3 regions of the Streptomyces sp. NPDC049887 genome follow, and region 2 is predicted to be linked to each of the others. Evidence: riboswitches for the same ligand, from Rfam matches in the RefSeq annotation. Region 2 holds a riboswitch; each other region holds the start of a gene.
What was found. Region 2 has a riboswitch for cobalamin ahead of cobN (cobaltochelatase subunit CobN). Riboswitches for the same ligand answer to the same signal wherever they lie in the genome.
Positions count from the first base shown of each region.

Region 1: another riboswitch for cobalamin. It lies ahead of AB0J10_RS09865 (prenyltransferase/squalene oxidase repeat-containing protein); the one in region 2 lies ahead of cobN (cobaltochelatase subunit CobN).
Region 3: another riboswitch for cobalamin. It lies ahead of AB0J10_RS08140 ((2Fe-2S) ferredoxin domain-containing protein); the one in region 2 lies ahead of cobN (cobaltochelatase subunit CobN).

Region 1 covers NZ_JBFAMM010000006.1:133,226-138,748, forward strand. Annotated here, with positions in the region: gene AB0J10_RS09850 (ATP-binding cassette domain-containing protein) at 1-198, opposite strand, end outside; gene AB0J10_RS09855 (energy-coupling factor transporter transmembrane protein EcfT) at 195-1,334, opposite strand; gene AB0J10_RS09860 (SCO2322 family protein) at 1,640-2,308, opposite strand; gene AB0J10_RS09865 (prenyltransferase/squalene oxidase repeat-containing protein) at 2,308-3,567, opposite strand; cobalamin riboswitch at 3,678-3,812, opposite strand; gene AB0J10_RS09870 (MBL fold metallo-hydrolase) at 3,999-5,063, opposite strand; gene AB0J10_RS09875 (aldehyde dehydrogenase) at 5,353-5,523, shown strand, end outside.
Region 2 covers NZ_JBFAMM010000009.1:96,924-102,446, forward strand. Annotated here, with positions in the region: gene AB0J10_RS13820 (DM13 domain-containing protein) at 1-95, opposite strand, end outside; gene cobN (cobaltochelatase subunit CobN) at 321-3,929, opposite strand; cobalamin riboswitch at 3,966-4,101, opposite strand; gene AB0J10_RS13830 (hypothetical protein) at 4,149-5,471, shown strand; gene AB0J10_RS13835 (precorrin-8X methylmutase) at 5,468-5,523, shown strand, end outside.
Region 3 covers NZ_JBFAMM010000005.1:89,594-95,116, forward strand. Annotated here, with positions in the region: gene AB0J10_RS08130 (SDR family NAD(P)-dependent oxidoreductase) at 1-879, opposite strand, end outside; gene AB0J10_RS08135 (SDR family oxidoreductase) at 973-2,100, opposite strand; cobalamin riboswitch at 2,310-2,504, shown strand; gene AB0J10_RS08140 ((2Fe-2S) ferredoxin domain-containing protein) at 2,544-2,945, shown strand; gene AB0J10_RS08145 (ABC transporter substrate-binding protein) at 3,084-4,079, shown strand; gene AB0J10_RS08150 (iron ABC transporter permease) at 4,157-5,206, shown strand; gene AB0J10_RS08155 (ABC transporter ATP-binding protein) at 5,203-5,523, shown strand, end outside.

The sequences.
Region 1 (5,523 bases), on a different contig from region 2:
CCGGCCCCGCAACGTGCCGCCCGAGAAGTGCGGCACCAGCCCGGAGACTGCCCCCAGCAGTGTCGACTTGCCGACTCCCGAGGGCCCTACCAGCAGGACCAGTTCGCCCTCCGGCACGGTGAGGTCCACCCCGGAGACCGCCGGCGCCGCCGCCGCGGCGTCGCCGTACGTCACCGAGACGTTCTCGAAGCGGATCATGACGTGGACTCCTTCGGCGGCACGGGCGCCACGAACGCGGGCAGCAGGCCCACCAGCGCCGCCGCGGCGGGCCACAGCGGCAGGGCGGGAACGGTCAGGGGTACGACACCGGGATGCAGCGCACCGGGCTGGTACGCGCCAGCGCGGATCATCAGTACCGCCACGACGACACCGGACCCGGCCACCAGCCAGGCCCTCGGACCCCAGCGGTCCGGGCGGTACCGGGTGCGCACCTGGCGCCGTCCACCGAGCCAGAGCCCGCCCAGTGCCGCCGCGAAGCCGCCGAGGAGCACGGGGAGGCCGTACCCCGCGCCCTCCGCGGCGAGCAGCCCGTACGAACCGGCGCACACGCCGAGCAGTCCGCCGAGCGTGAGAGCGGTGGTGGTGCGCCGCACGGCCGGGGGCACCTGCGCGGTACGGCCGTAGCCGCGCGCGTCCATGGACGCGGCGACAGCGACCGAACGTTCCAGCGCGCCTTCCAGGACCGGCAGCCCGATCTGCAGGACGGCCTTCACCCCGCCCGTCGGACGGCCCCGCAGCCGTCGTGCGGTACGGAGCCGGAGCACGTCGGCGACCATGTTCGGCGCGAACGTCATGGCGACGACGACCGCGACCCCCGCCTCGTACAGCGCGCCCGGGAGCGACTTCAGCAGCCGGGCCGGGTTCGCGAGCGCGTTCGCCGCGCCGAGACAGATCAGCAGGGTCGCCAGCTTCGCCCCGTCGTACAGCGCGAACACCATCTGCTCCGCCGTCACCCGGCCGCCGATCCTGACGCCCTGCGCCCAGTCCGGCAGGGGCACCTCGGGCAGCGTCACCAGGACGAGGGTGCCCGGGATGGGCGAACCGAGGACGACGGAGAACACCAGCCGGATCGCGATCACCGCCAGGCCGAGCTTGACGAAGGCGCCGTACGAACGGGCCCAGGGAGCGTCGGTGCGCCGGGCCGCCACGACGTACCCGGCGACGCCCACCAGGAGGCCGAGGAGGAGGGGATTGGTCGTCCTCGAAGCGGCGGTGGCGAGGCCCAGCGCCCAGACCCACCAGGCTCCGGCGTGCAGCGCGTTGCTCCGGCCGGCGGCGGGCGCGCGCAGGGCACCGCCCAGCGGCCGGCGCGCCCGCGGGGCACCGCCGGACAGTCGACCGCCGCGGGGCGCGGCACCGCGCTCGCCGCTCCCGACGCCCGCGCCAGGGTCGTTTGCGGGGCCGCCGACGGGGCCGCCGACCGGGCCGTCCAGGGTGCCGGCGTCCGGGTCGTTTCCGGAACCTCGACCGGAGTCTCTCTCCGCGCCCGGGCCCTCGCCGGCACCGTGGTGGGAGCCCGTGTCCGCGCCCGGGTCGTCTCCGGGGCGGGCGTGCGGGACGCCGCCCAGCAGCCGGACGTTGCGACGCCGTCCGTGCGGCTGCACGGGATCGTCCGGCGGCGGGGGCGCGGGTGGCGGGGTCATCCGCGGCGGCGGGACTGCCAGAACGCCGCCCCGCCCAGCGCGAGCAAGGCCGCGATGCCCGCGAAGAGCCCCAGCGAAGGGCCTCCGTCGGCCGCCCCGGAGGGCTTCCCGGCCGGCGGGGCGGGCGCGCCCGACTCCTCGGACGCCGGGCCCCCGGCCGGGACCTGCTCGCCGCAGCCCGTCCTCGGGTAACCGGAGATCGCGCACAGCAGCGCGTCCGAGTTGTAGCGGAGGGGCTTGGCCACCGCCGCCAGGGCCTCCGCGCTGGTGGCGTCGGAGGGGACCGCGGCGCAGCCGGACGCCGGTGCGGACGGGGGCTTCTCACCGGACGGCGCGTCCGCCTCGGTGCCGAAGTCGATCACGATCCCGACCCGCTTGGTGCCGGGCTTCGCCGGCGTGTCCGCGCACAACTGCGAGAAGGAGGGGGCGGTACGCGGCTTCGCCGAGTCCTGCGAGTCCGCGCTGACGGAGAAGCGGTATCCGTCGACCGAACCGTCGGCCGGCCGCGCCGTGGCCGGTCCCTGGGTGGCGTAGGCCCAAGCGGCGCCGTCGGACTGCCAGAACGACCAGTACCGGTAGCCGGCCGCCTGCGCCTGCCCCGCCACGCCCGGTACCGCGAGCACGGCGCCGAGCGCGAGGAGGAGCGAGATCACTCGCCGGTGCATCACGGCTGCCTGCTCTTGCGGCGGCCGCTGATCAGGATGCCTATGCCCGCACCCGCCGCGAGGCCGGCACCGACGATCCACCAGATTCCGGCGCTGTCTCCGCCCTTGTGCTCCTCGCCCGCGTCGCTCTTCGCCCGCGGAGCGGGCGGCGCGGTGGTGGAGACCGGCTCGGGACCGGTCGCGTTCAGCTGTCGTACGAGGTCGGCGCCGCCGAAGTCCCGCGGGTCGTCGCCGTGGGCGTGCGCGGCGAGGATGAGCTGCGCGTACGCCGCCGGGCCGCCGTCCTTCGCCCACGCGGCGGAGTTCTTCTCCAGCCATCGGACCGCCGTGTCCGCCTTGTCGCCGTGCCCGGCGGCGGAGAGCGCGAGGACCGCGTCCGCCGTGTTGCCGAAGTCCGGGAGCGGGGACGGGTCGGCGGCGCCCGGCATCGGCGGCGAGTCCAGATGGCCGGTCTTCGCCAGCGCCGTGGCCAGGTACGCGGCGCCGTTGCGGGCCGACTGCTCCGGGGTGGCCTTCGCCGGGGAGGCGCAGGCGGCGGGGGCGCCGTCCGGCTCCGGGCCGGAGACGACCAGGCCGCGGCCCAGCCCGGCGAGCACGGCGGCCGCGGTGGCGTCGCCGTTGGCGAGGAGCTTTCCGGTCTTGTCCGGCTGGTAGGCGAAGGCACCGCCCCCGGCCTTGTCCGAGCACGGCACGGCGAACGTGACCAGCGCGTCGAACGGGTTCTTGCCGCTCTTCGACTTCACCTCGCCCGGCCGCGCCTTGGCCGCGGCGAAGGCGCCGATCACGACGGACGTGGAGTTCGCGTCGGACGGCATGCCCGGGTTGTAGCTCCAGCCGCCGTCCTCGTTCTGCACGGACCTCAGCCACTCGAGGCCCTTGTTCACGGCGTCCCCGTGGCCGCCGAGGGCACGCAGGGCCTGTACCGCCGCGGCGGTGGCGTTGGTGTCCATCACCGTCTTCGCGTCGCACGGCCCGGAGACGTCCGCGCGGTAGGAGGCGAAGCCGCCGTTCTCGCACTGCTGCCCGGTGAGCCACCCGACGGCCTGCTCGGCGGGCACGGTCTTGACGACATCCTGGGCGAGCAGGGCCAGCGACTGCCGCCACACACCGTCGTAGGTGGGGTCCTTCGTGCCGTAGAGCCCGGTCGGGAGCGCGGCCGACGGGGAGGGGGTGGGGGCGGCCGTCGCTGCCGGGGCAGCGGCCACGCAGAACACGGCGGAAGCGGCGGCGAGCGCTGCTGCGCTGCGGCGAACGGACATGGCGGGCTGGGCCTCTCCTGCGGGGAGCCGGGCACAGGCACGCTGAGGTACCAGGCTCCGGCCCCGTATTCCTCGACGGTGCCTGCCAGCGGGCCGGTCCCGATGGCGCGAGCCGGTCACGGCCGGTACGGGGCATTCCGACTCGCCGCCTGCGACGGCGGCTCACGGCTGCGGGTCAGTGCCGGATTCGCACCGGCTTCCCCCCGTACGGGTGTGATGACGACTCGCACACTCTACCGGTCCGTAATCCCCGCCCCTCGGGACGGGCGGCCCAGTACGGCGGAGGCCCTCGGCGGCCTGTCCCCCGGGCCTCGCACGGATCACGGCGGGGCCGGCGGCTCGTGCGGGGGTGCGGCCTCGAGTGGATCTCGCGGGGCCGGAGCGGACGGCGTGAGGGGTCCGGCCAGCGCGGATCACGGCGCGAGCCGTGTTCATCGCAGTCCGCGCGCCCCGGCTCGGCCCACCGCGGTGTACGTCACCGGGTCGCTGCCCGGCACGGCTTCCACCCGGCCCAGTTTCACCAGGCGGCGCAGATGGGCCTCGGCCTCCGAGACGGCGATGGTGCGGGAGCCGTAGGGGATCTCGTCCCACGGCCGGTTCCACTCCATGCACTCGGCCAACTGCCACGGGGTGAGAGGTTCGGCGAGAAGGGACAGCAGCCCGGTCAGCCGCTCCTCGTGGTGGGCGAGGAGCTCCCGGACCCGGGCCGGGGCGTCGGTGAAGGCGTGCTGGTGCGCCGGGAGAACCTCGGCGGCGCCGAGGCGGCCGACGCGTTCCAGGGAGTCCAGGTAGTCGCCGAGGGGGTCGGTGACCGCGCCGTCGTCGGGGTCCTCGTACAGGCCGATGTGGGGGCTGATGCCGGGGAGCAGATGGTCGCCCGAGAAGAGGCGGCCGCGGCCGGGGAGGTTCGCCGGGTGCTCCTCCTCCAGGTGCAGGCACACATGACCGGGCGTGTGGCCGGGAGTCCAGATCGCCCGCAGCCGCCGCCCGGCGAGGTCCACCAGTTCGCCGGGCGCGATCTCGCGGTCGGGCAGGGCCGCCCGCAGCCCGGGAAGGGCCCGCGTCCGGCCGCTCTCGCGGGCCGCGAGCAGCGGGGCGAGGTGCTCCTCCGGCGCCCCGACGGCGGCGAGCTTCCCGACCAGGTAGTCGAGCCAGGCCCCGGGCCGGGCCTCCCGGGTGCGGCGGACGACGGCGATGTCGGCCGCGTGCATCGCGACCCAGGCGCCGGACGCCTCGCGGACCCTGCCGGACAGCCCGTGGTGGTCGGGGTGGTGGTGGGTGACGAGTACGCCGTGGACGTCGGCCACCGCGAGGCCCAGTTCGGCCAGGCCGTCCGAGAGCGCCGTCCAGGAGGCGGGGTCGTCCCATCCGGTGTCGACGAGGACGGGTCCGCGGCCGGTGTCCAGGACGTGGACCAGCGTGTGTCCCAGGGGGTTGTCCGGGATGGGGACCTCGAGGGACCACACACCGCCGCCGTGCTCCGTCACCCGCGTCATCGGCTCCCCATCCTCCCGGCCCGGGCCCAAGAACGAGAACCCGTTCCAATCGTCGCCCAAGTCGACTTCATTGCAAAGGGCTCGGAGGTGTGCCGGGCCGGGGCGGAAGCGACGGTCCGCGGGTGCGTCCCGGAGGCGTTCCGCGGCCGCGCGTCTGCCTCCCGGGTGCGGGTCCCGGCCGTGGACTCCTCCGGCGGGAACTGGTATCTGTTCAGGCGGTCGGCGTATCTGAAATGCCGTCAGAAATGCTGGAGCGCTCGGAGAGCCGGGGTCGCGGGAGGCAGTCGTCATGTCCGAACTGGTGGAGCACGGGAAACTCTTCGTCGGCGGGGAACTGGTCGACCCCCTCGGCACGGACACCATCGAGGTGGTCTCACCGCACACCGAGCAGGTCATCGGACGCGTCCCGCACGCCTCGCGGGCCGACGTCGACCGGGCGGTCGCGGCCGCGCGTGCCGCC
Region 2 (5,523 bases):
CAGGGCTGGAACCAGTACAGCCCGGCCACGGCCACCACCGCGACCACCACCAGCCCCACGATCACCACAGGTCTGCGTACCACCGATGTCCTCATGGCTTCATTCAAGTCGCACGGGACGGCGAAAGGAACGTTTCCGGTGGTGACGGAAGTCTTACGCCCGCCGTCCGCCCCGCCGGTCGAGCCGGGTCACCAGTCCCCTGGTGCACGGCTGCCTCAGGCTCACCGGGCAGCCCGGAGGGCACATGGGACGACCCATCCCACACTCCGGTGTGAACCTGGTGCCGTGCACGGCACTCGGGATGTCCCGGCCCCACCGCGTCAGCCGTCGCCCTCCAGGTCGCCCTCCGTCTCGAGGAAGACCTGGCGCAGGGCGTCGACGACCGCCGGGTCGGGCTTCTCCCACATGCCGCGGGACTCCGCCTCCAGCAGTCGCTCCGCGATGCCGTGGAGGGCCCAGGGGTTGGCCTGCTGGAGGAACTCGCGGTTCTCCGGGTCCAGGACGTACGCCTCGGCGAGCTTGTCGTACATCCAGTCGGCGACCACGCCGGTCGTGGCGTCGTAGCCGAACAGGTAGTCCACGGTGGCGGCGAGCTCGAAGGCGCCCTTGTAGCCGTGGCGGCGCATCGCCTCGATCCACCTGGGGTTCACGACGCGGGCCCGGAAGACGCGGGAGGTCTCCTCGACGAGGGTGCGGGTGCGGACCGTCTCCGGGCGGGTGGAGTCGCCGATGTACGCCTCGGGCGCGGTGCCGCGCAGGGCGCGCACGGTGGCGACCATGCCGCCGTGGTACTGGAAGTAGTCGTCGGAGTCGGCGATGTCGTGCTCGCGGGTGTCGGTGTTCTTCGCCGCGACCGCGATCCGCCGGTAGGCCGTCTCCATCTCCTCGCGCGCCGCGCGGCCTTCGAGACCGCGGCCGTAGGCGTAGCCGCCCCACACCGTGTAGACCTCGGCGAGATCGGCGTCGGTGCGCCAGTCGCGGGAGTCGATCAGCTGGAGCAGTCCGGCACCGTACGTGCCCGGGCGGGAGCCGAAGATACGGGTGGTGGCGCGTCGTTCGTCACCGTGCTCGGCGAGGTCGGCCTGGGCGTGGGCGCGTACGAAGTTGTCGTCGGCGGGCTCGTCGAGCGCGGCGGCCAGCCGGACCGCGTCGTCGAGGAGGCCGATGACGTGCGGGAACGCGTCGCGGAAGAAGCCCGAGATGCGCAGTGTGACGTCGATGCGGGGGCGGCCGAGCTCGGCGAGCGGGACCGGTTCGAGGCCGTTGACGCGGCGGGAGGCGTCGTCCCAGACGGGACGGACACCGAGCAGCGCCAGCGCCTCGGCGACGTCGTCGCCGGCGGTGCGCATCGCGCTGGTGCCCCACAGGGACAGTCCGACGGACGTCGGCCAGGAGCCGTTGTCGGTGCGGTAGCGCTGCAGAAGGGATTCGGCCAGGGCCTGGCCGGTCTCCCAGGCGAGGCGGGAAGGCACGGCCTTGGGGTCGACGGAGTAGAAGTTCCGGCCCGTCGGAAGGACGTTGACCAGGCCGCGCAGCGGCGAGCCGGACGGTCCGGCCGGGACGAAGCCACCGTTCAGCGCGTGGACGGTGTGGTCGAGTTCGTCGGTGGTGGCGGCGAGGCGCGGCACGACCTCCCGGGCGGCGAAGCCGAGGATGTCGGCGACGGCCTTGCCGTGGCCCTCGGCCACGGAGGCGACGGCGGCCTGGTCCCAGCCGGCGTCCTCCATGGCTTCGACCAGGGCGCGGGCGCGGGCCTCGGCCTCGTCGGCGGTGGTCCGCGTCGCGGCGGACTCGTCGAGGCCGAGCGCCTCGCGCAGTCCGGGCAGGGCGGTCGTGCCGCCCCAGATCTGCCGGGCCCGCAGAATCGACAGGACGAGGTTGACGCGCTCCGGGCCGGTGGGCGCGCCGCCGAGGAGGTGCAGTCCGTCGCGGATCTGGGCGTCCTTGACCTCGCACAGCCAGCCGTCGACGTGCAGCAGGAAGTCGTCGAAGCCGTCGTCGTCGGGGCGGTCCTCCAGGCCGAGGTCGTGGTCGAGCTTCGCCGCCTGGATCAGGGTCCAGATCTGGGCGCGGATCGCCGGCAGCTTCGCCGGGTCCATAGCGGAGATCTGGGCGTACTCGTCGAGCAGTTGCTCCAGGCGCGCGATGTCGCCGTAGGAGTCGGCGCGGGCCATCGGCGGGACGAGGTGGTCGATGAGGGTGGCGTGGACGCGGCGCTTGGCCTGCGTGCCCTCGCCCGGGTCGTTGACCAGGAACGGGTAGACCAGCGGCAGGTCGCCGAGCGCGGCGTCGGGCGCGCAGGCGGCGGACAGACCGGCGTTCTTGCCGGGCAGCCACTCCAGGTTGCCGTGCTTGCCGAGGTGGATCATCGCGTCCGCGCCGAACCCTCCTTCGTCCTGCCGGGCGGCGATCCAGCGGTAGGCGGCGAGGTAGTGGTGCGAGGGCGGCAGATCGGGGTCGTGGTAGATCGCGATCGGGTTCTCGCCGAATCCGCGTGGAGGCTGGATGACGATCAGCAGGTTGCCGCGGCGCAGGGCGGCCAGGACGATGTCGCCCTCCGGGTTGCGGGAGCGGTCCAGGAACATCTCGCCGGGCGCCGGGCCCCAGTGCTCCTCGACGGCCTCGCGCAGTTCGGAGGGAAGGGTCGCGTACCAGCGCCGGTAGTCGGCGGCCGGGACGCGGACCGGGTTCCGGGCGAGCTGCTCCTCGGTGAGCCAGTCCTGGTCGTGGCCACCGGCCTCGATGAGCGCGCGGATCAGTTCGTCGCCGTCCCCGGACGCCAGGCCGGGGATCTCCTCGGTGCCGAAGTCGTAGCCCTCGTCGAGCAGCCGGCGGAGCAGGGCGACGGCGGAGGCCGGGGTGTCGAGGCCGACGGCGTTGCCGATGCGGGAGTGTTTCGTCGGGTACGCGGAGAGGACGAGCGCGAGGCGCTTCTCGGCGTTCGGGATGTGCCGCAGCCGGGCGTGGCGCACGGCGATGCCGGCGACGCGGGCGGCGCGCTCGGGGTCGGCGACGTACGCGGGGAGGCCGTCCTCGTCGATCTCCTTGAACGAGAACGGCACGGTGATGAGGCGGCCGTCGAACTCGGGGACGGCGACCTGGCTGGCGGCGTCCAGCGGGGACAGCCCCTCGTCGTTCTCCTCCCAGGCGCTGCGCGGCCCGGTCAGGCACAGGGCCTGCAGCACGGGCACGTCGAGCGAGGCGAGTGCGCCCGCGTCCCACGCCTCGTCGTCCCCTCCGGCCTGGGCCTCGGCGGGCCGGGTGCCGCCGGCGGCGAGGACGGTGGTGACGACGGCGTCGGCGTCGCGGAGCCGTTCCAGCAGTTCCGGCTCGGGGGCGCGCAGCGAGGCGACGTACAGCGGGAGGGCCCGGCCGCCGGCGTCCTCGACGGCGTCGCACAGGGCGCCGACGAAGGCGGTGTTGCCGCTCATGTGGTGGGCCCGGTAGTAGAGCACGGCGACGAGCGGGCCGCTGTCGCGACGCGGGGTGCGCTCCATCTCGCCCCACGTGGGGGCGGGCGCGGGCGGCGCGAAGCCGTGGCCGGTGAGCAGGACGGTGTCCGACAGGAACCGGGCGAGCTGCTCCAGGTTGTCCGGGCCGCCGTGGGCGAGGTAGGCGTGGGCCTCGGCCGCGATCCCGATGGGGACGGTGGACGTCTCCATCAACTGGGCGTCCGGGGCCTGTTCGCCGGTGAGGACGACCACCGGCCTGCCCTGCGCCAGCAGCGCGTCGAGGCCCTCCTGCCAGGCGCGGATGCCGCCGAGGAGGCGCACGACGACCAGGTCGGTGCCGTCGAGGAGCTCGGGCAGCCGGTCGAGGGGAAGACGGGAGGGATTCGCGAAGCGGTACCGGACCGGGCCCTCGGCGGCGCGGGCGCTGAGCAGGTCGGTGTCGGAGGTCGACAGCAGCAGGATCGTCGCGTGCGTCATCGCGTGCGCAGGCCTTCCTCGGGGTTTCCGCGCCCCGGGTGGTCGTGGTCGGCGGGAGTTCCTGACTCACCGGACCCCGTCGCCGGGACCCGGTTCACAGTGGCGGGACCGCGCCGGATTCCCACCGGGCTTCCTCCCTAGGGCCCTGGGACCCTGTGCCGTTCTGCATAGTAGAGGCTGCGGCCCGCCGGCAGGGCGGCCACCTGGAAGGACGTGGGTATGCTCGCCGCCATGCCGCCCACACCGACAACCCCTCCGGACCGGGGCGAACGCCGCATACGGGACCGAGGTGACGCCTGCCCGGGCGCGCTGCGGCTGCATGCGGCGGACGACGGGCTGCTGGCCCGACTCCGCCTTCCCGGCGGCTTGTTGACGATGCATCAGTTGTGCGCGCTGGCCACCGCGGCCGAGCGGCTGGGCGACGGGGCGCTGAGCGTCACCTCCCGGGGGAACGCCGAGCTGCGCGGCCTGACGGACGGCTGCGGGGCGGAGCTGGCGGAACTGCTGCGTGACGCCGGGCTGCTGCCCTCCGACACCCATGAGCGGGTGCGCAACGTCGTGGCCTCGCCGCTGGCCGGACTGGACGGACTCGGCAGCGCCGACGTGCAGTTGTGGGCCCGGGAGCTGGACGCCCTGCTGTGTGCGAGCGACCGGGCCGCGGGTCTCTCGGGCCGGTTCCTGTTCGCCCTGGACGACGGCCGTGGCGATGTCGCCGGACTCGGCGCGGATGTGACGTTGCTCGCAGGGGCGGACGGACGGGCGGTGCTGCGGGTCGGGCGCCACGCCTTCCGGGTACCTGCCACCGACGCGGCACGCGCGGCGCTCGCCGCTGCGGAGGCGTTCCTGACCGCCGGCGCGGGCACGGGGGCGTGGCGCGTGCGGGAGCTGCCGGAGGGGCATGAGATCGGCGTGGACGAGTCGCTGGAGCGGGCGGGGGTGGCGGCGGAACCGCTCCCCCATGTCACCGGAACGGAACGCTCCGCCCCGGGTGCGGCCCCGGAACCGCCCGAGGATCGGCCCGAGGGACCCGGCACCGGACCGCTGCCCGGCGTCGTTGCGGGACCGGACGGCTGGACCGTGTCCGTCGCCGCTCCGCTCGGACGGCTCACCGCCGCGCAACTGCGGCAGCTGCTGCCGGCGCCCGCGAACGAGGTGCGGCTGACCCCGTGGCGCGGGGCCGTCGTCCCGGGGTTCGCGGACCGCGGCACGGCGCGGGCACACCTCGACGCACTCGGGCGGGCGGGTCTCATCACCGGCACCGACTCGCCCTGGTGGGGGGTCGGCGCGTGCACCGGCCGGCCCGGATGCGCCAAGTCCCTGGCCGACGTGCGGGCCGACGTGACCCCCGGCCGGGGCGGACTGCCCGTGTACTGGTCGGGCTGCGAGCGGCGCTGCGGCCGTCCGCAGGGGGAGTACGTGGACGTCGTGGCCACCCGGGACGGCGCGTACCGGGTGACCGCCCACGGCACCCCCGTACCCGTGCCGTCCCGCGCCGAACTCGAAGGCACCATCGCCACAGCCCGAACCCGTACGACGAAATGAGCGACAAGACCGTGTTCGACTACGAGAAGGACGGGGCGGAGATCTACCGCCA
Region 3 (5,523 bases), on a different contig from region 2:
CTGAGCGACGCTGCTGGGCAGTGCCAGGCCGGGAGTGCGTCCGTCGTTGTTGGCGCCGCTGGACAGGATCACCGCGTGGACACGATCTCCGTCGGCCCGGGCGTCGGCCAGCCGCTTCAGCAGTACGAGGCCGCCGCCCTCCGCTCGGGCGAACCCGTCCGCCTCGGCGGAGAACGGCCGGCACCGGCCTGTCGGCGACAGCATGGAGGCGCTGCAGAAACCGGCGTACAGATGGGGGTTGAGGAGAACGTTGATGCCCCCGGCCACCGCGAGGCGGGCATGTCCGCTGCGCAGGTGCTCGCACGCCTGGTGCAAGGCGGTCAGTGCGGACGAGCAGGCGGTGTCCACGGTGACACTCTGTCCGTGCCAGTCGAAGTAGTGCGACAGGCGGTTGGCGACGACCGCGCCCGCCATCCCCGACATCGTGTACGCGTTGACCGACTCCGGTGACATCGACTGCAACTCACCGTAGTCCCGGCTCGAGCAGCCGACGAACACCGCTGTGTCCGACCCCTCCAGCCGGGCGGCATCGGTGCCCGCGTCGTCCAGCACCTCCACCGCCATCTCCAGCAGCAGCCGCTGCTGGGGGTCCATCTGGGCTGCCTCCCTGGGGGAGATCCCGGTGAAGTAGGTGGTGTCGAAGCCGGAGACGTCCTTCAGGAAGCCGCCCGCCGCGGTGTACGACTGCCCGGGACGCCAGTTGGTGTCCACGAAGTCCGCGGTCGAGAAGCGGTCCGGCGGCACCTCTCCGACCAGGTCGGCACCGGCCGCCAGCACGGCCCACAGGTCGTCCAGGTGGTGGATCCCGCCCGGCAGACGACAGGCCGTGCCCACCACGGCAATGGCGTCATCGGACAGCGAGGGCATATGCGAGGGCAACTGTGCTCCCAACAGACTGGTTTGGATGTTCAGGCAAGCACGGCGGAACGCTCGCGCTGCCGTGGCGATGAGGGGGGCAGCCGCCGGGGACCGCTACCCCGGAGAAGAGGCCGGCAGGGCGTCGAATCCGAGTGCCCGCTGAAGGAACCGTGCATCGACCGCCGCGGGCTCCGGCAGCCCGGGGGTGTCCGCCAGTGCGTGGGTGCGGTCGAATCGGTGTCGAAGCCGGCAGTAACTGAGAAAGCCCGTCAAGTGCCTGGCGACGAAGAGTTCAGCCACGCTCGCCCGGTCGAGTTCCTCCACGCACTCCAGTCGCAGACCGGCGTGATGCCCCTCGAAGGCACGGAGCACGTCTGCCAGTCGGGTGGGCGTGGGGTGGACGATGTGGTACGTGCGCACCCCGGTGTCCCCGCCGGGCGTGTCGTACCCGATGCGGACCATCGCCTCGGTCGCGTAGTCGCTCGGCACGATGTTGAAGGTGGCGGAGGCTGACGCCTTGATCCGCAAGCGCACCTCGCTCCCCGGCGGGCGTTCGGCCACCGGAGGGATACCGGGCGCGCCACCCTCGGCGAGGACCTCGACCATCTTCCCCAGCTGAGCCAGGGGGTGTTCGGCCGCACTGGCCGGCAGGGGCCGGTCACTGGCCACCACGCCGGGTCGCAGCACCACCGCCGGACGCGCACGTCGGGCCGCCCACTGGCGGACCAGTTGCTCCGCCGCGTACTTCGACGCGTCGTAGTGCGTCACGAAGCCGTGGACGTCGGTCAGATCGTCTTCGAGCACCAGTCCTGCGGGCCGGCTGCCTGCGACCGCCATGGTGCTCACATGCACCAGTCGGCATGCGGGCCCCGTCTGGTCCATGAAGGCGAGCACGTGGGCGGTACCCTGCGTGTTCACCCGGAAGAGACGCTCCCGCTCCCCGGCCAGAGCGATGTCTCCCGCACAGTGCCAGACGGCATCGGCCTGCCCCGCCAACCGGGCGTGCAGTGCGGGCGGCAGGCCCAGTCGCGGCAGTGTCACATCGCCCGTGACGCAACGCAGCCGCAGGAGAGCGTCACTGGGCACGGCACCGTGCAGGCCGATCGCGGCGACGACGCGATCGCGCAGCTCCGAAAGCTCACCGCGTCCCAGTGCGACGAGTCGCTGATCGCGCGTCGTCAGCAACGCGTGCGCGATGCGTGAACCCACGAAGCCGGTAGCACCGGTAATCAGAACGGTCACCGCTCCACAATGGGTTATGTAGATCAAAAGAGCAAAATCGCATTAAATCGTATTGAAGGACCATCAGGCCGGGCGTCCCGCGAGGACGTGATTCGCGGGAGCTCTTCGGCCGCCCCGGTTCGTGGTCGAGCGCGGCGGCGCACAACGCTCTCGTGCGCGGGGTGTGTGCTGCGGTTCACCACGGCTCATTGCTTCGCGGGCGTACGGGATGACGTTTCCTTCTGCCATGATGGCCCGCGACAAAGGCGACGGCGGAACGAGGAAGCCGGTGTGAATCCGGCGCGGTCCCGCCACTGTGATCGGCGAGCGAATCCCGAACAGACCACTGCCCGGAAGCGGGTGGGAAGGTCGGGACGAGCACTGACCCGAGAGCCAGGAGACTCACGCGGTCGCCTCCTCGATGTGACTGGGGCGGATTTCCCCGGGGAGGAGAGCTTGTCGTGATGCCCATGAAGGTGTCGCGGGGCGGATCGGTGCCGTGCCGGGTCGTGGTGTGCCGGGACTGCGGCAGTCCGAAGATGACCGGTGCGGACCACGGTGAGCGGACCGCCCGTCCGGCCGGGGACACCCCGGTCCGGGGCACCGAGTGTCCCGACGTGTGCGAGCAGGCGAACGCGGTCGTCGTGCAGCCCTCGTCGGAGTGGCGCGCCGCCGGCCGCCGGCCGGTCTGGGTCGGCCTCGTCGACAACTCCGCTGCGACCGGGGACATCGCCGCCTGGGTACGGGCGGGCGCACCGGGCCTCGTGGAGCTGCCGGACCTCCTGGACCTCCACCTCCTCACCCCGCCTCGGCACGCCCGGGCCGGGACTCCGCGCCATCGGCCGCCGCGGCGGCTCCACAGCTGACGCGAGGCGACTGACCCGACCCGCCCCGATCGACCCGACCGACAGAACTCAGCCACCGGCCGGCCGGCGTACCCGGCCGTCCTCCGGACCACCATCCGGATCGTTCCGGTTCCACCCAGCGGTGAGAGGACCCACCACATGATGGGCAAGCGCCCGATGTCCCTGCTGTCGACGATGGCCGCCGCGGCCCTGCTGATATCCGGCTGTGGCGGGAGCGCCACCCGGGACGACGCCGCCCGGGCAGCCGGCCCCGCCGTCGACGGCTTCCCCGTCACCATCTCCAACTGCGGTGTGAAGACGACCTATCAGCGTCCTCCGCAGCGCGCGGTGTCGCTGAACCAGCACGCGACCGAGGTCATGCTGGCGCTGGACCTGGAGAAGACGATGGTGGGCACGGCCTACCTCGACGACAGGATCCTCCCCGAGTACCAGGACGCGTATGACGGCATCAAGGTCATCGCGGAGGAGTACCCGTCCTTCGAGACGCTGCTGGCCGCCGAACCCGACTTCGCCTACGGCGGTTTCGCCAGCACCTTCGACGAGAAGGAGGGCCGCGGCCGCGACGCCCTGTCCAAGGCCGGGATCAACTCCTACCTCAACATCGAGGAGTGCCCGACCGGGCCTGTGACGATGGCCACGATGGACCAGGAGATCCGGAATGTGGCCAAGGTCTTCGGTGTGCCGGAACGAGCCGATCAGGAGCTGAAGAAGCTCCACGCCACCCTGGACACGGTCGAGAGCAAGCTCGCCGGAGTCACGCCGGCCAAGCTCTTCGTCTACGACAGCGGCGACAAGACCGCCTTCACCGCGGGTGGGGCGGGCATCGGCAACGAGATGATCAAGCAGGCGGGCGCGGTGAACCTCTTCGCCGACCTGGACAAGGCGTTCGGTGACGTGTCGTTCGAGCAGGTGGCCGAGCGCGCGCCCGAGGTCATCGTCATCTACGACTACGGCGACCAGCCCGTCGAGGACAAGAAGAGGTTCCTGCTGGCGAATCCGGCGCTGAAGGACGTACCCGCCATCAGGAACAAGCGGTTCGCAGTGCTGCCCCTCTCGTCCACGGTGCTGGGTGTCCGGGTGCCGGCAGCAGTGGAGTCCCTGGCCCGCCAGATCCACCCGGATCGCTTCAAGTGAGCGGCACGACCGACGCAGTGGGCGTGACCGAGGAGAAGGACGCGGGCGCCGGATCGGAGGCGAGCCTCCGGAGAGCGGTGGGCGGGGAGGACACGGTCCCGGGCCGCAAGCGGCTTCCCTACCCGCTCGTGCTCCTGCTGCTCGGCGCGCTCGTCGTGGTCACGGTCACGTCCGGGGTCGCGGCCGGATCCATCAGCGTGCCGGCCGACCAGGTCTGGGGCATCCTGCTGCACCGGGTGCATCCGGCACTGGCCGACCCGTCCTGGACACCGGTGCGCGAGACGATCGTCATCGACGTCCGGCTGCCTCGTGTGCTGCTGGCCGGCGTCGTCGGCGCGGGACTCGCCGTGTGCGGGATGGCCCTGCAGGCGCTGGTGCGCAATCCCCTCGCGGACCCGATGCTGCTCGGGGTCTCGTCGGGCGCCTCGGTCGGCGCGGTGCTGGTCGTCGTCTTCAACCTCACCCTGTTCGGGGTGTTCTCACTGCCGGTGGCGGCGTTCCTCGGCGCTCTCGCCGCCCTGGTCGCCGTCTACTTCCTGGCCCGGTCCGGCGGCCGGATGACCACCGTACGGCTGGTGCTGGCGGGCGTGGCGATGGCCGAGGTGCTGTCGGCGCTCGCCGGCTTTCTGATCGTCACCTCCGACGACCCGCACAAGACGCAGTCGGCGCTGCGCTGGATGCTCGGCGGGCTGGGCGGCACCACCTGGACGGTGGTGTGGATCCCTGTCGGTGCCGTCCTGCTCGGCACGGCGGTCCTGCTCGGCGCCTGCCGTCCGCTCAACCTGCTGCTGGCGGGGGAGGAGGCGGCCGTGGCGCTCGGTCTGGACGTGCACCGGTTCCGTGCCGCGATGTTCACGCTGGTCGCCGTCATGATCGGTACCATCGTCGCGGTCAGCGGGCAGATCGGCTTCGTCGGCCTGATCATGCCGCACGTGGTACGGCTGCTCGTCGGCGCCGACCACCGCCGTGCGCTGCCCGCCGCCGCGCTGCTCGGCGCGGCCTTCCTGATCGCCGTCGATCTGGCGGCACGCACCGTCATGAGCCCGGAGGAGATCCCGGTGGGGATCCTCACCGCCCTGGTCGGCGGTCCCTTCTTCCTGTGGCTGATGCGACGGAGGACGGCATGAGGAGGACGACAGCAGTCACAGCGGACGCCGCGACGACGGCGACGGCGACGGCGGCACCCGGCACCCTGGCCTTGGAGGACGTCTCGGTCGTCGTCGAAGGACGGGCCCTGGTGGACCGGGCCTCCCTGCACATGGCTCGCGGCGAGGTGGTGGGGCTCGTCGGTCCCAACGGCGCCGGCAAGTCCACCCTGTTGCGCACGGTCTACCGAGCTCTGCGCCCCACCTCGGGACGGGTGCTGCTCGACGGCAAGGACGTCCAGCGGATGTCCGGCAAGAGTCTGGCACGCCAACTCGCCGCCGTTCTGCAGGAGTCGGCA